Regions from separate parts of the Anaerobacillus sp. MEB173 genome, predicted to be linked through region 4. Evidence: riboswitches for the same ligand, from Rfam matches in the RefSeq annotation. Region 4 holds a riboswitch; each other region holds the start of a gene.

What was found. Region 4 has a riboswitch for S-adenosylmethionine ahead of ACJ2A9_RS07430 (methionine ABC transporter ATP-binding protein). Riboswitches for the same ligand answer to the same signal wherever they lie in the genome.
Region 1: another riboswitch for S-adenosylmethionine. It lies ahead of ACJ2A9_RS10360 (methionine biosynthesis PLP-dependent protein); the one in region 4 lies ahead of ACJ2A9_RS07430 (methionine ABC transporter ATP-binding protein).
Region 2: another riboswitch for S-adenosylmethionine. It lies ahead of ACJ2A9_RS06555 (homoserine dehydrogenase); the one in region 4 lies ahead of ACJ2A9_RS07430 (methionine ABC transporter ATP-binding protein).
Region 3: another riboswitch for S-adenosylmethionine. It lies ahead of metK (methionine adenosyltransferase); the one in region 4 lies ahead of ACJ2A9_RS07430 (methionine ABC transporter ATP-binding protein).

Annotation. Positions count from the first base shown of each region.
Region 1 covers NZ_JBJMAU010000004.1:108,613-113,604, forward strand. Annotated here, with positions in the region: gene metC (cystathionine beta-lyase) at 1-1,100, opposite strand, end outside; gene ACJ2A9_RS10360 (methionine biosynthesis PLP-dependent protein) at 1,093-2,217, opposite strand; SAM riboswitch class I at 2,323-2,437, opposite strand; gene ACJ2A9_RS10365 (hypothetical protein) at 2,575-2,736, opposite strand; gene prsW (glutamic-type intramembrane protease PrsW) at 2,921-3,580, opposite strand; gene ACJ2A9_RS10375 (asparaginase) at 3,757-4,728, shown strand; gene ACJ2A9_RS10380 (YpdA family putative bacillithiol disulfide reductase) at 4,856-4,992, opposite strand, start outside.
Region 2 covers NZ_JBJMAU010000002.1:396,358-401,349, forward strand. Annotated here, with positions in the region: gene ACJ2A9_RS06535 (RsfA family transcriptional regulator) at 1-91, shown strand, start outside; gene ACJ2A9_RS06540 (tRNA threonylcarbamoyladenosine dehydratase) at 132-902, opposite strand; RNA gene ssrS (6S RNA) at 1,038-1,222, opposite strand; gene ACJ2A9_RS06550 (hypothetical protein) at 1,382-1,663, shown strand; gene ACJ2A9_RS06555 (homoserine dehydrogenase) at 1,660-2,889, opposite strand; SAM riboswitch class I at 2,956-3,063, opposite strand; gene aspS (aspartate--tRNA ligase) at 3,247-4,992, opposite strand, start outside.
Region 3 covers NZ_JBJMAU010000018.1:22,052-27,043, reverse strand. Annotated here, with positions in the region: gene ACJ2A9_RS20080 (alpha/beta fold hydrolase) at 1-158, opposite strand, end outside; gene ACJ2A9_RS20075 (gamma carbonic anhydrase) at 278-793, shown strand; gene metK (methionine adenosyltransferase) at 962-2,158, opposite strand; SAM riboswitch class I at 2,367-2,472, opposite strand; gene ACJ2A9_RS20065 (hypothetical protein) at 2,652-2,954, opposite strand; gene pckA (phosphoenolpyruvate carboxykinase (ATP)) at 3,280-4,863, shown strand; gene ACJ2A9_RS20055 (alpha/beta hydrolase family protein) at 4,986-4,992, opposite strand, start outside.
Region 4 covers NZ_JBJMAU010000002.1:579,231-584,222, forward strand. Annotated here, with positions in the region: gene ACJ2A9_RS07420 (MetQ/NlpA family ABC transporter substrate-binding protein) at 140-991, opposite strand; gene ACJ2A9_RS07425 (methionine ABC transporter permease) at 1,013-1,678, opposite strand; gene ACJ2A9_RS07430 (methionine ABC transporter ATP-binding protein) at 1,656-2,681, opposite strand; SAM riboswitch class I at 2,771-2,876, opposite strand; gene ACJ2A9_RS07435 (FUSC family protein) at 3,053-4,066, opposite strand; gene bioA (adenosylmethionine--8-amino-7-oxononanoate transaminase) at 4,260-4,992, opposite strand, start outside.

The DNA of each region.
Region 1 (4,992 bases), on a different contig from region 4:
AAACCGACTGAAATACGTAATAATCCATCACTGATGCCTCTTTTTTCACGCTCATCTTTCGGCATTGAACCGTGTGACATTGTAGCCGGATACGAAAGAATGGATTCAACTGCACCAAGACTAACAGCAAAAACAGGAATTTTTACATATTCTACAAACCTCTTAACAGCTTCATAGTCTTCTAATTCAAATGAAAATACCGCTCCATGCCCGGTTGCCTGCTCTGCTTGAAGCTGATAGCCCGGATGAGTTGGAAGCCCGGAATAATAGACATTCTTTACTTCAGGTACTTCATTTAGCCATTTTGCAAGAACGTCAGCAGCCTTGGATGAGTGCTCCATACGTATGTGTAATGTCTTTAACCCGCGCAGAACAATCCAAGCATCTTGAACACCTAACACTGCCCCAAACGAGTTCTGTAAAAACTTAAACTGACTGGCTAATTCATCATCATTGACTACAGCCAAACCAGCAATTACATCACTATGGCCACCAATGAACTTCGTAGCACTATGAAGGACAACGTCTGCCCCAAGCTCTAATGGACGTTGTAAGGCAGGTGTCATAAATGTATTATCAACAAATGTTAAGCAATTGTGTTGTTTGGCTAACTTCGAAATTGCTTGAATATTGGTAATCTTTAATGTAGGATTTGACGGTGTTTCCACATAAAGAACTTTTGTATTTTCTTGAATATTAGCCGCGACTTCTTCAAGGTTAGTCATATCAACAAATGTATGTTCAATTCCGAGTCTAGTTAGAACTTGGGTTACAAAACGGAATGTTCCGCCGTATACATCCTTCGTTAAAACGACGTGATCACCTTGTGATAGAATCATAAATGAAAGAGAAATAGCCGCCATTCCTGAAGAATAAGCAAAACCGTGGCTGCCTCCTTCAAGACTGGCAATCGTCTCCTCAAGAGCTTCCCTCGTAGGGTTACCAGAACGCCCGTAATCATATGGTCCAAATTCTTCAACACTTTTCTGATGAAACGTTGATGCATGCTGAATCGGTACACTAACTGCTCCGGTTAGTTCATCGTATTTATGATTGTTATGCAATAATCTCGTTTGAAAACTGTAAGTTTCGTTACTCATTCTCTCCACCCGCTTCCTTTGCTTTCGCAAATGCTTGATTTAAATCTGCTATTAAATCCTCATAATGCTCAATTCCTACTGAAAAACGGAGAAGTCGATTACATACCCCGTATGACATCCTAACTTCCTCAGGAATATCCATGTGAGTCTGCGTAGCGGGATACGTTAGTAAACTTTCAACTCCACCTAAACTTTCAGCAAAAGAAATAAGTTGCAAGTTTTGTAAAAATGGATTGACCCAATTCTCATTTTTCACTCTAAAGGAAATCATCCCGCCTCGACCTGCATAAAGAACATCTGTAATGCAATCATGCTCAGACAAGTAGTCAACAATCTTTTTTGCATTCTTTTCGTGCTGTTCCATTCGAAGAGCTAATGTCTTCATCCCTCTAATGACAAGCCAACAATCAAAAGGTGCTAACGTCGCTCCAATTCCATTGTGGTAAAAGAAGATCTTCTCACAAAGTTCTTCCCCTTTTGCAACGATAAGACCAGCTAGAACATCATTGTGACCAGCTAAATATTTTGTTGCACTATGAATCACAATATCCGCTCCATCCAGGATTGGCTTTTGGATATACGGGGTATAAAACGTATTGTCCACAATGAGTAATAGACCATGTTTCTTAGCGACTTTACTTACTGCCGCAATGTCTGTAGATTGCATTAATGGATTTGTTGGGGTTTCAATAAAAATTGCTTTCGTCTTTTCGTTAATTAAGGTTTCAAACTCTTCTATGTCTCTACTGTCACCATACGTAAACGATAGTCCCCATCGTGTCCACCCCTGTTCAAACAAGCGGTATGTACCGCCATAAAGATCTTGGGATGTTAAAATTTCGTCTCCCTGTTCAAATAATGATAGAACGGTTTGAATTGCAGCCATCCCTGAACTGCAGGCAAAACCTCTATCCCCTTCTTCCAATTTGGCAATTGCCTGCTCTAATATCTCACGAGTTGGATTACCTGTTCGCTGATAATCATATCCCGTTGATTGACCTATCCCTTCATGCCGGTATGCAGTAGAAAAATAAACAGGAGGATTAATTGTACCTGTTCTTGTTTCACTTCGATTGCCGATTTGCGCTAATGTCGTTTGTACATTCTCTTTACTCATTTATGCTCTCCTCCTATGTAGTTCCTCGTATGTTATAAACGAAAATTATAATAGAAAAGCCTTCTTCTAAAAAATAAGAAGAAGGCGTACTTTGTTACGTCACTCCTCTTATCTTTCAAGTTGCTTCAGCAACTTGGTGGAATTAGCACCTGACCAATATAAAAATTGGCTGGTTGCTGAGATATCATAGGGCCATTCCCTCCATCTCTCTTGATAAGAATAATTTTAAATTCTGAATATTAATATGTTGTAATTAAATTACACTAAATTTTGAATTAATGCAATAGTATTTACATCATTTTTCTAAGTTTTTATCATGAAAACGCTTTAATATACGAAAGCGAAACGGCTTATACTTTATTCAGGTGAAACATCAATTTCCAGTTTCTCCTCGTTGCCACAAACACATCGTTTAAATCCCGTGTCATACCCACCCTCTTTGTTAGGTCGCCCTCTCAATATAAACTTTTCTCCACATTCATTACAACGAATGACTACTCGATAACGCTCCGCGGCCATAAAACACATCTCCCCTTCATATTAGTACGTATTAACATAATGACCAAAGTCGGATGAATTTATAATTAAAAATCAAGTTTAGAGTTTCGAATGTAGAGTTTAGAGTTATTTTCATGCTATTTCAAAGACGCTTCTTAAGTAAACTTCGTTGAATTAACTTTCAATATTCTAAACTCTAAACTCTTCACTCTAAACTCTCCACTCTATTTGCTGCTTTCACTTTTTTCAGTGCGAGCCACCAGAGGAATACCATAAACGGTATCATTATATAAATCCAATTCGTATGAAACGATAACAGAATATAGTCATATGTGCCATGGAAAAGCCAAGGAATAAATAAGGATAAGCCAATCCAAAATCCTTTCCGGTGTCCTTTTTGATCAAACTTTGCTTTTCCTAAATAATAACCCATCAGCACACCGAACAGAGCATGACTTGAGACTGGTAATAAAGCACGTCCTAACGCTTGTTCAAGTCCATAGGCAACTAAGTAAAAAATATTTTCTATACTTGCAAACCCTAAAGAAATCGCCACACTGTATACTATCCCATCATAATGCTGACTAAATTTCACATGCTTATATACAGTATAGTATAGGATAAACCATTTAAAAAACTCCTCAAAAAACCCAGCAATAATAAAAGCCTGAGCTAATGAAGATGTTAAGAGACCCTCTTCTTGAAAAGCATATTGAATAACCATGATCGGAAATACTAATAGTGACCCTATAATAAAACTGCGTATCACCATACCAATAGGCTCTGATTCAAATTGGTCTTTCAAATAAAAATAGCAGAGTAATGCAACTCCAGGTGCAACCCCAGCGGAAATAACAGCAAACATGAGTAAACGTTCCCCTTAGCTTTCATTGAATTTATTGATTGTCGTATGTAGAAAATTATGGTATGAATAATGAAATAAAAACATCATCTATGCTAATGGTATCATGTAATTTTTATTATGAAAATGTACAACTGTTACGAACTATCTATGAATTACCAAATCATTGGAGGTCTATTATGAAAAAAATTTTAGTCATTCATACTGGCGGGACGATTGCGATGAGTGAAGATGAGGAAACTGGTGCTGTAAAACCGGGCGAAAAAAATCCTTTGCATATAACTGTACAATCATTAGCTAACTTTGCCTATATTACGGAAGAGGATTTTCTTAATTTACCCTCTCCGCATATGACACCTGATCACATGTTTAAATTAATGATACGTATCACCAAACGAATTGATACTGAGCATTTCGATGGAGTCGTTGTTACTCACGGGACCGATACATTAGAGGAGACAGCGTACTTACTTGATCTTCTGTTACCAACTGAAGTTCCTGTGATCGTGACTGGAGCAATGCGTTCAAGTAATGAATTAGGATCAGATGGTCCACATAACTTAATTACTGCCGTCAAAGTTGCAGCCCATGATGAAGCGAATGGTAAAGGGGTTCTTGTCGTCTTTAATGATGAAATACATACAGCTAAGAATGTAACAAAGACACATACAAGTAATGTCTCGACGTTTCAAAGTCCACAATACGGTCCAATTGGGATCGTGACAAAACGCGGTGTCTTTTTCCATCACGTTCCAAAATCAAGGGACCGTTATACAATTAAGCAACTATCCAAAAAAGTGATCCTTTTAAAAGCCTATGCAGGTATGGACAAAGAACTACTTCAGGCTGTTAACCAATTGAATATTGATGGGTTAGTGATTGAAGCTCTTGGCCAAGGAAACTTACCTCCGGCTGTTGTCCCTGATTTAAAAAAACTGTTGGATAAAAAAATCTCTATCGTTCTCGTCTCCCGAAGTTTTAATGGCATTGTGCAAGATACTTATGGTTATGAAGGCGGGGGTAAACAATTAAAGGATATGGGGATTATTTTTTCAAATGGATTAAATGGACAAAAAGCAAGACTGAAACTGATGGTCACATTAGAACAAACAAACGAACAAGCCAAACTCCAAGAACTATTTCTAAAATAAGTTTAAAAACGGTGAAGTTTAAAGTTTAAATAAGAAAACACAGGTGTCAAACAGTTGCGATACCTGTGTTTCTTCCTTTAAGGGGGGTGGGTTAATTTTCTTATAATGTTTAATTAACTTTTAACTTTTAACCGAGTTTTCTTAACATGATTTCCTTTGCAATCAAATCTCCATGAAACCGGCCATTTTCAATAAAAATCTCATTTGCATTATTACCAGCTGCAATGACGCCAGCTATAAATATTCCTTGTATATTCGTTTCCA
Region 2 (4,992 bases), 180 kb from region 4:
TAGAATGGCCATTCTTCAAGAAGATGAAGAATTTACACCACCAAAATTCAGAATGGATAAAAACGGCAATCTGGAAAAGTTAGCAAAATAAGCAACAGAAATTTTCATTTTCTGTTGCTTATTTTTTGCTTCTAGCTACGTATTCGTTCAATTTTAATATCCTTCAATAAAGTAGTTACGACGTGACCTGCCATTATTAAACCCGATACAGAGGGAACAAATGCATTTGATGACGGTGGCATTTTTGCCTTGCGTATTGGTGAGTCTTCTGAAGCGTCCGGTACAATTTCTTTACGGATATCCTCTCTGATTTTAACTGGTTGTTCATCCGAGAATACAACCGGAATTCCTTTATGAATCCCTTGTTTTCTTAATTTTGTACGAATAACTTTAGCAATTGGATCGTAACTCGTTTTAGAAATATCGGCAATTCTTAAACGAGTCGGATCTAGCTTATTCGCCACTCCCATACTAGAAATAATCGGAATTTTCCTTTTTAAGCACTCCTTCATTAAATGTATCTTATATATGATCGTATCCGAAGCATCGACAACAAAATCAAGGTTATATTCAAAGAATTTTTCGTATGTTTCCTCTGTATAAAACATCTTTAGAGCAACAACTTCACAATTTGGATTAATATCAGCAATTCGTTCTTTCATAAGATCAACTTTTGGCTGACCAACTGTTGATAATAAGGCATGAATTTGTCTGTTTACATTTGTAATATCAACATCATCCTTATCAACTAGAATTAAACGTCCAACTCCTGACCGTGCCAGAGCTTCTGCTGAAAAAGATCCCACTCCTCCAATTCCTAAAACAGCTACAGTACTATTTTTTAATACTTCCAGTCCATCATGACCAATTGCTAATTCATTTCTTGAAAATTGATGTAGCATTTTTTTCTCTTACCCCTTCCAATCATCCTATTGTTAGTTCTAGGATGTCCTTTTCACATGATTTTGACTATAGCATATACAAAAAGAAAAAAAAAGCCTGCACTTCCCGTGCAAAGCTTTGTCTATGTATGGGGTAAGAGTCCCAATTCATGCCGTACAAACTTTTGTTTTGAACCTGCATGAGCAGGTGGGTGCCAGGTTCAATCTTTCTTACTTCCTCCCGCTTTCAAGGCTTGTAATCCGATATCGAAACATCCAACTCCCTAAGTTTATACTGTTGGCTCAAAACGTACAGTATCCTACGTACATCTTAGGACTCTTAAAGTATTAAGTAAATAATAGCATGAAAGCCCTTTCATAGCAATACTCTTCTTTGGATGAAAATCACATTTTTTTCAAAAAATAAGCTTATAAAAAATAGGTTTCATTGCTTTTTTTATTAAAACTTTTTATCCTTACTAATAAGGAGGTGAAAATCAATGAAATTCATTATGGCTCATCCTTATGTTGAAATACGCCAGGAAATTGGCTGGACTTCCAAACAAACAATTGAAGATTGGTATCACATTAAATTATATGAACATGCAATTTTACTTAAAGATGCACAATACTCTATTAACCATGTCTATGATATGTCTTATCGGCCAATTGCAACTGAATTTGGTTTCCTCTATTTACATACAAATCAGGGTGTTCGTTCCTTATGTGTGAAAGAAGCACCTACAGACCTCATCGAAAGCTTTAAGCAGCTTAAGATCTAATTTATGACTGCCACTTTACTAGGTTCCCAATTTCCATAAACAGGATAGTAATGAATTTGATTTGCATCTTCTAGTTTTTCCAATTCCAATTCTGATACCGTGACGAGCCAACAGGATACTCCTTTGTATTCATAGATATAGGAATCAGCAACAGAACTACTATCCAGTACTGCTTCCAATTCATTACGCTGGATATGATCCTGTACAAAGATTAGAACTTGGCTCATCTCAGAAGCAATCGGTAAAGTTCTCTTTTTCAAAGATTGATACTGCTTTTTTTGGAAATGATGAAGATAATCTTCAATCATACTTGCAGAAGTTGGCCCTTTTCCAGCACCAGGCCCCGCTACTAAGAGCTCCCCGATTGGATTAATTGTAAGTGAAACAGCATTTGTGACACCATTAATCTGATGTAATGGATGCTCACTTGTTAAAAAGCTTGGTTTAACAGAACCTACAATATTCTCCCCATTAAAAGATGCTTCTGCCACTAGTTTTAGTGTAAGACCTAACTCTTTTGCCATTTCCACCTGCCAAGCTTTCACTTCTGAAATTCCTTTAACGGTAATATTGTTTTCCTGTGGCCAATAGCCAAAACACAAACGACCTAGTATTCGAATTTTGTACCAAGCATCGTAACCATGGATATCATCAGTTGGATCAGCCTCAGCGTAGCCTAACTGCTGAGTTTCTTTTAATACATCTGGAAAATCTCTTCCTTTTTCATTCATCTCAGTAAGAATATAATTTGTCGTGCCATTAATGATTCCTGATACCTTTTCTACTGTACCCCACTGCAAATTACTCCTTAGCACATTAACGATTGGAATGCCTCCTGCTACAGCTGCTTCGTAACCAAAAAACGTATTGTTTTGAATCGCCACCTGCTCTAGTTGTTGTCCATGCTTAGCGACTAATTCTTTATTTGCAGTAATGACCGGAATTCCTTTTTGTAAATAATATTGAATATAGCTTTTTGCAGGTTCAATTCCCCCGATTGCTTCAAAAATAACATGATAGTCGTTCGAAAGAAATTCATTTGCTTCTTCGGTAAGGATAGACTCATCAACATGTATGTTCCGTTTCTTCGATTTATTTTTCACTAAAATTTTTTTTATTCTGACTTTATCGCCCAGAGAGTGTTCCAGCTCTTTTTCTGTTTGCGCAACTCCTTCAAAAACTCCTAAACCTACCGTACCAAGTCCAATTAAGCCTATCTCTATCAAAATTCCCCACTCCTTTATTCTATTAAAAAAACCCTCTCCGATAAGGAAAGGGTTCTTCACACCGATCACTTATCTTTCAGAGCATTGCTCTGCAGAAATTAGCACCTTTAGTTTGAAAAACAAACTGGTTGCCGGGCTTCAAAGGGTCAGTCCCTCCACCACTCTTGATAAGTCCTATTTATTTATATTGATTGTAACTATACACCACTTCTGGAGATAGTTCAAGAAGAAAGTTCAGAAAGTTTAGAGTTAATAGTTTAGAGTTTAGAGTTTAGAGTTAGCGATTGTAACTACAAAGATGTTTCTTAAAAAAACTTCGAAGCAAATCCATTCAAACAACTCTAAACTCTACACTAATTAATTCGTTACCTTCGTCTCTTCCTTCTTTGGTACAATTTGCAGGTTTAGTTCTTTTAACTGTGCTTCGCTTACTTCGCTTGGTGCGTTTGTCAGTAGGTCACTGGCACTTGCTGTTTTCGGGAATGCAATTGTATCACGTAAGTTTGTTCTGCCGGCCAGAAGCATCACTAGTCGGTCTAAACCTAAGGCAATACCACCGTGTGGAGGTGTTCCGTATTCGAATGCATCCATTAAGAAACCAAATTGCTCGCGCGCTTCTTCTTCTGAAAAGCCTAATGCTTTAAACATTTGTTCTTGAATGTTTCGTTGGTAAATACGTTGTGAACCACCACCAAGCTCATAACCGTTTAAAACAAGGTCATATGCTTCAGCACGTACTTTTCCTGGGTCTGTTGCTAACAGCTCCAAATCTTCTTTCTTAGGGCTTGTGAATGGATGGTGAAGAGCAACATAACGCTTTGCATCCTCATCATACTCAACTAGTGGGAAATCAGTTACCCATAGGAAGTTGAATTTACCTTGATCGATTAAGCCTAGTTCTTTTCCAAATTTAAGACGAAGAGCACCAAGACTATCAAAGACAATTGATTTTTTATCGGCACCAAAGAATAATAGATCGCCAACTTCAGCATTGAATGCTTCTCTTAGTGCAGCAACTTCTTCTTCTGTAAAGAACTTAGCAATCGGTCCACGAAGGGCATCTTCTTCAACTTTGAGCCATGCTAAGCCTTTTGCTCCATAAATCGCTACAAAATCAGCTAAATCATCAATTTCTTTACGTGAAAGCTTATCAGCTACACCTTTCACGTTTAATCCTTTAACAATACCGCCATTTTCAAGAGCATTGGTAAATACTTTTAATTTGCAATCTTTCACGATATGGGAAAGTTCTACAAGCTCTAAACCAAAGCGTGTGTCAGGCTTGTCAGAACCAAAACGGTTCATTGCATCATGATAAGTAAGACGCTCAAATGGAACTTGAATATCGATTCCTTTTGTCTCTTTCATGATTTTTGCCATCATTTCTTCCATCATCGCTAGTAAATCTTCTTTATCCATAAATGAAGTCTCAATATCAACTTGAGTAAATTCTGGTTGACGATCTGCTCGTAAATCCTCATCACGGAAACAACGAACAATTTGATAATAACGCTCAAAGCCAGAAACCATTAATAATTGTTTAAATAATTGCGGTGATTGTGGTAAAGCATAGAATTCTCCATGATGGACACGACTTGGTACTAAATAATCACGGGCACCTTCTGGAGTACTCTTTGTTAACATCGGTGTTTCGATTTCATAGAATGTAGCTTCATCTAAGAAATCACGGATTAGCTTTGTTGTACGGTGACGTAGCTTGAACGTTTCTTGCATTTCAGGACGTCGCAGGTCAAGGTAACGATACTTCAAGCGGATATCTTCAGCGACACCTGTATTATCTTCAATTTGAAACGGCAATGCTTTTGCAGCGTTTAAAATTGTAATTTTATTTACGCGTACCTCTACTTTTCCTGTCGGGATCTTTTCGTTAACTGTTTCAGCATCTCTTGCAACTACAGTACCTTCTACATCTAATACATATTCGCTGCGAACTTTATCAGCGATTTTTAATGCTTCCTCAGAATCCTCTGGACTAAAGACAATTTGAACAATCCCAGAACGATCGCGCAGATCAATAAAGATAACTTGTCCTAAATCACGGCGAGTTTGTACCCAACCTTTTAACTGAACTTTTTCTCCAAT
Region 3 (4,992 bases), on a different contig from region 4:
CCTCTTGTTTTCCCTTGCCCTGGCAAATCACCGAGAATCACGTGAAAACCTTCATTTACTAGTTTAGTTTTTAACCATTCATATCGGACATGATATTCACCTGCACCATGAACAATAATAAATACCCCTCTTGGATCATCACTTTCCCACTTCCACATATTTCTATTTTCCCCCTTTAATTACAAACTTCATTCATTGAAAATGTCCAACACTACTCACAATATGTAATTTTTGCTAAACTAATGTAAAACATATAGACAAAAGGATGGATGAAAACATGGTATACCCATATAAAGGAAAAACACCTAAAATTGCTGATAGTGCATTTATCGCTGATTATGTAACGATTACTGGCGATGTAACAATTGGTGAAGAATCAAGCATTTGGTTTAATACTGTTATTCGTGGCGACGTTTCACCAACGATTATTGGAGACCGAGTGAATGTACAAGATAATTCTACCCTACATCAAAGCCCAGCTTACCCGTTAATTTTAGAAGATGATGTGACAGTTGGCCACCAGGTCGTCCTTCATAGCTGCACCATTCGAAAAAATGCCTTAATCGGAATGGGTTCAATCGTATTAGACGGTGCAGAAGTAGGTGAAGGAGCATTTATTGGTGCAGGCAGCCTCGTTCCTCAAGGAATGAAAATACCACCAAATTCGATGGCATTCGGTCGTCCGGCAAAAGTGGTGAGAGATTTAAATGAAGCTGATCTAAAAGATATGGCACGTGTAAGAAGAGAGTATGTTGAGAAGGGACAATATTACAAGTCGCTTCAAAATAAGTAACATCCTCTACTACTTAGTATATGAGTATAGTCATGAAAGTTATTATAAGTTGAATGTTGAAAGTTGAAACAAAAAGCAAAGGCCGGTGACCTTTGCTTTTTGTTATGTTTGTTTCTTCTAAGAGATTACAAACCCTATTAAGTTTTAACTTTCAACTTTTTTCTATGATTAAGACAACGCCTGTTGTTTCAATGCTTCCGCTTTATCAGTACGCTCCCATGGCAAGTCAACATCAGTACGTCCAAAATGGCCGTATGCTGCTGTTTGCTTAAAAATCGGGCGACGCAAGTTCAACATTTTAATAATTCCAGCAGGGCGAAGATCAAAGTTACTGCGGATAACTTCCACTAGAACCTCTTCAGACACTTTGCCTGTTCCAAATGTATCAACTGAAATCGATACAGGCTTCGCAACACCAATCGCATAAGCAAGTTGAACTTCACAACGGTCTGCAAGGCCAGCGGCAACAATATTTTTCGCTACATAACGAGCGGCATATGCTGCTGAACGGTCAACTTTTGTTGCATCCTTACCAGAGAATGCCCCGCCGCCGTGACGAGCGTATCCACCGTACGTATCAACAATAATTTTACGACCTGTAAGTCCTGCATCACCTTGTGGACCACCAATGACAAAACGTCCAGTCGGATTGATAAAATATTTTGTATCTTCATCAATTAACTGTTTAGGTACCACTGGTAGAATAACATGTTCTTTTATATTACGTTGAATTTGCTCAAGCGTAATTTCAGGATGATGTTGCGTTGAAATAACAATTGTATCGATACGCAGCGGTTGCCCATTTTCATCGTACTCTACTGTTACTTGTGTTTTGCCATCAGGTCGTAAGTAAGGAAGAATCTCTTCTTTACGTACTTCTGTTAAACGACGCGCTAATTTATGAGCTAAAGAAATTGGTAATGGCATTAAATCAGGTGTTTGATTATCCGCATAACCAAACATAAGACCTTGGTCACCAGCTCCAATTGCATCAATTTCCGCTTCAGTCATTTGCCCTTCACGTGCTTCTAATGCCCGGTCTACACCTTGAGCTATATCAGGAGATTGCTCATCAATCGAAGTTAATACTGCACACGTTTCATAGTCAAATCCATATTTTGCGCGAGTATAGCCAATACCCTTCACGGTTTCACGAACAATTTTGGGAATATCGACATACGTAGATGTTGAGATTTCTCCAGCTACTAGTACAAGCCCCGTCGTTACAGACGTTTCACAAGCAACACGAGCATTTGGATCATTTGTTAAAATCGCATCGAGGATTGCATCTGAAATTTGATCACAAATTTTATCTGGATGTCCTTCAGTTACTGATTCCGACGTAAATAATCGTCGAGTTTTCATTTCTGCCATTTTATATGTACCTCCCTTGCATATCTATTCATTAGGATATGCCAAAAATTGATACGGTACTCATTTCCCTCACACCTACGTGAGTTAAACGTAAAGACCTTCATTTATATATTAATGCCTTAGTTGTAGTATGCTTCGCCGACATTAAAAAAACCCTTTTCCAATTGGAGGAAAAGGTGTTTACTCGATTGCCTTTCGCCTCTTATCATTCAAGACATCTGTCTTGCAGGTTAGCACCTTTTCACCATCAGGTGTTGGTTGCTGGGTTTCTTCGGGCCTGTCCCTCCACCGACTCGGGATAAGAGTATCCGTTCGCGTCATATCATATCGCAGTTAGAAAAAGATGTCAACTTTTTCTATTTTAGAGTTGGTTAAAAGTTAAAAGTTGATTTTGTGGATTTAGAGGAGGGTATTGTGGTCTTCAAAGCATAGACATAAAAAAGGATCTCGAAAATCGAGATCCTTTAACTTTCAACTTTCAACATCAGTACGGCGTATCATCATGACGGTTTGTTGTCGATTGCTGTTGTGTTTCATTCGGTAACTTTTCCTCAAACTCTCTCGGTTTCACTTGACTATACACACCACTAGCGGTGAGACCAATAACGAGAGCAGTTAGTACTTGATTGCTCCATTCTTGCGGAACAAAGATAATAATGCAAGCAAAGCCTACTGCAAGCAAGGCGCGATATTTTTTATCAATATTAAAAGCATTCCCTACAACTGTAACAAGGGCTGCAACGACGGCTGCTATAGTCGCTAAATCAAACATGCCAAATTCTAACATTAAGATCAGCTCCTCTTTTTCCTAACATATCCTATGCGGCTTTGGCAAAAAATGAAACTATGAAATTGCCAGAAGAAATGTCTGAAATTTACGTTTTTTTATTAAGGTTTAGTAAAAGATTTATTTGGCTTAATTAGTACATTATAATAATGAAGCTATTCATCATAGTTGGTCTTGTTCTGTAATCATTATAAACAAAATGAAAAAAATTGATCATTAGTATAGACTAATTAAAATAATGTGTTATACTATTTTTAAATCAAACAACAAATCGAATGCATATGATAAACATATATAAATTAACTAAGGAAGGGTTTTGTTGCGAATGAGTACTATCAGCTTTGATACTGAATTAGATCATCTTTTAAATGGGAAGAATACAAATTTAAATCTTCCAATATCTCAATTAGTTGAAAAATCTTTAATGAGAAAAGAAGGAAAGCTAACTGCTACTGGAGCCCTTCTTGCAACAACTGGAAAATATACAGGTCGTTCACCTAAAGATAAATTTATAGTAGATGAACTTTCAGTACGCGATAAAATCAATTGGGGTTCCGTTAACCAGCCAATTAGCTCTCAGGTTTTTGAAAATCTATATAAAAAGGTTCTTAACTACTTAAAAGAACGTGATGAAATCTTTGTTACTCAAGCATATGCAGGTGGAGATAAAAACTATCAACTACCAATTCAAGTCATTAATGAGTTTGCTTGGCATAATCTATTTGCTCATCAATTATTTATTCGTCCAACTCAAGAAGAGCTTGAAAATCATAAAGCAGAATTCACAGTTATTTCTGCACCAGGATTTAAAGCAAATCCTGAAATCGATGGAACAAAATCAGAAACATTTATTATTATTTCATTCGAGAAGCGTACGGTTCTTATTGGTGGTACTGAATATGCCGGTGAGATTAAGAAATCGATCTTCTCAATCATGAACTACCTGTTACCAGAGCAAGATATTCTTTCAATGCACTGCTCTGCTAACGTTGGCCACGAAGGTGATGTTGCTTTATTCTTCGGTCTTTCAGGGACAGGTAAAACAACACTTTCTGCTGATCCTAACCGTAACTTAATTGGTGATGACGAGCATGGCTGGTCCCCTACTGGTGTATTTAATATTGAAGGCGGCTGTTACGCAAAGTGCGTAAACTTAACATATGAAAAAGAACCGCAAATTTGGGACGCTATCCGCTTTGGATCTGTATTAGAAAATGTCGTAATTGATGACAAAACTGGATTAGCTGATTATGACGACGTTTCATTAACTGAAAATACCCGTGCTGCATATCCTATTGACGCAATTCCAAATGCTGTCATTCCAAGTGTTGCCGGACATCCAAACACAATTATTTTCTTAACTGCTGATGCTTTCGGAGTTTTACCTCCAATCAGTAAATTAACAAAAGAACAAGCGATGTATCACTTCTTATCAGGTTATACTAGTAAATTAGCTGGTACTGAGCGTGGTATTACATCACCTGAAGCAACATTCTCAACATGTTTCGGTTCACCGTTCTTACCTCTTCATGCATACCGTTATGCTGAAATGCTTGGAGAAAAAATTACACAGCATGATGCTCAAGTATTCTTAGTGAACACTGGTTGGTCTGGTGGTGCTTACGGTGAAGGTAAACGTATGAACCTTTCTTACACTCGTGCAATGGTTCAAGCGGCACTTCAAGGCGAACTTAACAACGTTGAAACTGTTGTTGATCCGATCTTCGGTTTACATGTACCACAACATTGCCCAGGTGTACCTGATGAAGTACTATTACCTAAGCAAACATGGGCTAACCCAGAAGATTACGACCAAAAAGCAACTGAGCTTGCATTACAATTCAAAGAAAACTTCACGAAGTTTGACAACGTATCAGACGAAATCAAAAACGCAGGACCACGTGTTTAATTAAAAATTAATAATTAATAATTAAAAGAGTCTCAATAACGAGACTCTTTTTTTTTTAGAACTTCGAAGCCATACTCTAAATCTTCTTTACCATCAAACAATTATTAATTATAAATTATTAATTATAAA
Region 4 (4,992 bases):
GCTCCGTTCTTTTTCCACTATTGTACTATTTATCGTATACTAAAGAACTACTTTCATTCACTAATTTTTAACAGGAAAATAAACAAATAAAACCCCCGAACCAAGGCAACTTGGTTTCGAGGGTTATTCTTCATAGTATTTATCGATTAACCATCCATTCTGGTTTCCCAAAGCCTTGGAAGTCACGGTCGATAATTTCTTCAAATTCAGGTGATTGAACTACTTCTTGAATATCTTTTGCGAATTGAGCATCCAGATCTGCAGTTTTTACGACAACACGGTTTCGGAAGTCATCTGGCATATCTTCTAATGCCAATGCTGACAGCAAGTCCATTTGAGCGGCTAATGCAAAGTTCCCTGGTACTGCTGCAACATCGACACCATCAACAGCACGTGGTAATTGTCCTGCTTCAATCGGCTGGAGCTTTAAGTTTTTCGGATTTTCTACAACATCTTTTTCTGATGCTGTTAGTTGATTAATTGTCCCATCAACTGTAATTAAACCTAAACCTTCAAGTAACATTAATGTTCTAGCTAAGTTTGTAGGATCATTTGGAAGTGCTAACTCACTGCCTTCTTCAATCTCATCAATACTATTAAACTTGTTAGAATAGATCCCCATTGGAGCCGTTGGAACAACGACTAATTCCGATAACTCTAAACCATGTTCAGCGGCAAAGTTCTCCATGTAAATCTTATGCTGAAATAAGTTTGCATCAAGTGACCCATTTCCCAGAGCAATGTTCGGCTGTACATAATCACTAAATTCAACAACTTCAATTTCATATCCTTTTTCTTCTAATAAAGGCTTGATTGCGTTTGACACCATATCGGCATACGGACCAGATGTAGCCCCAATTTTTAATTGTTGTTTTTCTTCAGCAGGAGCAGATTTATCTCCGGCATCAGACGTTGTTTCTTCATTACCTCCACAAGCTGCTAGTATACTTGTAAGTAATAAGACTAATAATAGCGAAGTTAATTTCTTCATTTTCGTTTCCCCTTTGATGTGTTATTTTTTATCAACAAATCTTGCAATTCTATCACCAGAGAATTGTATAATTTGTACAATACAGATTAAGATAATAATTGTTGTAATCATTACCGTATCATCATAACGGTAATATCCAAAGCGAATGGCTAAATCGCCAATTCCGCCTCCTCCTACAATACCTGCCATCGCCGAATAACCAACTAAACTAATAGTTGTAATTGTTAAACCTTGAATAAGACCTGGACGCGCTTCCGGCAGAAGAACATCTTTAATGATCATCCATGGTGTTGCACCAACTGAAACGACAGCTTCAATTACCCCTTTATCAATTTCCCTTAATGATGATTCAACTAATCTTGCAAAAAAAGGCACTGCCGCTACAGATAAAGAGACCGAAGCTGCCTTTGGTCCAATTGTCGTCCCCGCGATTAATTGTGTCAGTGGGAGTAATGCTACTAGTAAAATAATAAACGGAATTGAGCGGATTAAGTTTACGAAAAAGCCAACAGTGCTCTTTATCGTAGGATTTTCTAAAAAGAGACCACGATCTGTTACAAATAGTAAAATTCCTAATGGTAATCCGAAAATTACCGCAACACTTAGAGCTATGGCTACCATGAGTACTGTTTCTAAAAAGGCTTTATTTAACTCTGGCAGTAGATTAACTAACGTTTCTAAGATCATGAGCGATCACCTCCAAACTTTCAGTACGATTGCGAATCGCTTCAATCGCTCTGTTAACCTCAGCTTGCTCACCAATTAGTTCCATAATAAAAATTCCAAGAGGTACTTCTTTGATATATTCAATCTTTCCATGGAGGATATTTCCACTAACTTCGAAATTTTTAAAAATATCAGAAATCACTGATTCCTCTGCGATCGTTCCTTTGAATTGAACTTTCACAATACTTCCTTTACGGTTATCAATTAAATGCTGTGGTAAATCAAATTGTAAAACGCTGTTAATAAAGTCCTTCGTCAAAGGTTGCTGCGGTGATGAAAATAAATCATAGACATTTCCTTCTTCAATGACTTTTCCATTTTCCATGACTGCAATACGATCACAAATCTCTTTGACTACTTCCATCTCATGAGTGATTAAAACGATCGTTAAGCCAAATTCACGATTTATCTTTTTTAATAAAGATAAAATGGACTTTGTTGTTGTTGGGTCAAGTGCTGACGTAGCCTCATCACAAAGCAATACTTGTGGATCATTAGCAAGTGCTCTTGCAATGCCCACCCGCTGCTTTTGACCACCGCTTAATTGCGACGGATAATGATCGCTTTTACTTGCAAGTCCAACCATGTCCAGCAATTCATCAACTCTACTTTTTATTTCATCTTTAGGTTTACCAGCCGCCTTTAAGGCAATTGCAATATTTTCAAAGACTGTTTTTGAACTAACTAAATAAAAGTGTTGAAATATCATGCCAATCTTTTGTCTCGCTTCTCTTAATGATTTTTTATTTAACTGTGTTAGTTCAAGCCCATCTATCTTTATTTGACCAGATGTAGGCTTTTCCAGTAAATTCAAGCAGCGTAATAGCGAGCTCTTTCCTGCACCACTGTAACCTACGATTCCAAATACCTCTCCTTTTTTTATTGATAAGGAGACATGATCAACACCTACCACTGTTCCTTTTTTTGTTCTATATTCCTTCACTAAATCCGTTACCTCTATCAAAAGGAACACCTCCTAAAAACTATTTGAATATAAAAAAATAAGAGTCTCTTTATCTGAAAAGAGGCTCAATCGTCACGTACAATTAATTAGCCTTATCTTTCAGAATAAAGTATTCTGCAGGAGTTAGCACCATCCCATCTCGTTGGAGGTTGCTGGACTTCATCGGGCCTGTCCCTCAGTCGCTCTTGATAAGTTATTCTATAAAATTATTATTATGATAATAAACCCAAGTACACACATTGTCAATATAGTTTTTTTTACACTAACGCAATAGAGAGCGCTTACATTATTGATATATCCGCGAATTATCAAATATTTTTTTATTTTCTAACCCTTCAACATTTCGCCAATTTATAACATTTTTACCGAGATTACTCTCCTGATACTAAATGATTAAGCTCCTCGATTGAGTCATGGATTGAAAGTAACTCAAAAAAAACAACCCTTTTTGTAGTAAAATGGTGAAAATACTCATTAGAGTTTCGCAACTGATTGGCTTCATATTTAAGATGATGGTCTAAATCATATACTAATACATAATGCCGCCCCGGGATTGTAAAAGAAGGATCATTCAGAATCGATTGAAATGATTGGATGACTTCCATAATTAATTTTTTTTCTGATTCAGAAAAATAACCTGGCTCAGCTACGTATTGCAAATTTCCTAAATGAAGCACAATTCTTTGCATAATTGCATTCTTTTTCTTTAACAATAAAAAGTGACGATATTCACTTAATTTTACTTTATGATACTTCCATTCTCTCTCCTGAAATGAAATGATCTCACCTACCTTTTCTGTTCCCTGTCTTAACGCTAAGTACTTGGAAGTAGGTACAGGGGCAGTAGCTTGCTTTATATGTAAAATACCATTCATTGTCTCAGCTAACACTTCCCCGGCTATACGGAAATTTGGATAAAGCTTTTCTTTGATTAGCGGCGTAAATTTAGGTGGTAAAATAAAAAAATTTATCAATGATGAAACTGTTAGACCGATCGTAGTTGTTCCTAGTCTCGATAAAAACGTTAATAAGTAGTCCCCTTCAATATCTGGTACCATGACAACAGCTGTCAATGTTGCTACAAGAATCCCATCGTGAAGCTTAAGCTTCTGACAAAAGAAAATTGTCAAAAACGCAGCTAACGTATAAGAAAGGACTGATTCTCCTAACCATGAAACGAGAATAACGGCCCATGCCGCACCAATTGCTGACGCCGGAAAACGGACAAATCCCTTTTTTATCGAAGCAGATGCTGTCGGTTCAATCGTTACTATCGCTGCAATAATGGCAAACTCTGCCGGCAGATTAAGCGACAAACAAATTAAGGCTGTTAATAACACGGAAATGCCTGTTTTTATAATTCTGCGACCTATTAATCCCTTCACATTCTCACCTAATTTCAAATCCTAGTATACTTAATGGTTATTTCTATTATACAGACTTTTCCGTCAATTGTAACATTTGTGCTTCTCATCGTTAATAGGTCTACTTCATCTTCTATAAATGATATTTTTTGAATTTCAGATAAAAAAATTCCGCTTTTAACATATCAGTTAAGAGCGGAATTTATACTTCCCCTTACATTTTATCCATCGTTGTTACCTCAATTGCTTTTTTCATAATCTCAATCATGGTAAGTAATTGCTCATCTGTACTAGCTAATGGTGGCATAAATACAATGATGTCCCCAAGCGGTCTCGTTAACATCCCTTGCTTTCTCATTTCTAACGTCGTTTTGTATGCTACTCTTTCTTCAAAAGGAAAGGCTTCCTTAGTATCTTGGTCTTTAACCAATTCAATCCCGCACATTAAACCTAACTGACGAATATCACCTACGTGTTTAAACTCTGTCAATGACTTTAGTTCACTCTCTATGAGTCTAGCTTTTTTTGCCGCCTGTTCTACCAGATTTTCTTCATCATATATTTTAAGATTAGCGAGTGCAGCTGCACATCCTAATTGATTCCCTGTATAGGAATGGCCATGGAAGAATGTTTTTAATTCCTCATATTCACCATAAAATTCGTTATAGACATCTTCTGTAGTTAGTGTTGCTGCGATTGGAAGATATCCGCCTGTTATCCCTTTTGCTATCGTCATGAGGTCAGGCTGAACACCCTCATGCTCAACTGCAAACATTTTCCCTGTTCGCCCAAAGCCTGTTGCCACTTCATCAACGATGAGCAAAATGTTAAATTCCCGGCATAGCTTTTCAATGCCTTTTAAATAACCTTTTGGCATGACGTGCATCCCACTTGCTCCTTGAATCATTGATTCTACAGTAATCGCAGCTATCTCCTCATGCTGCTCT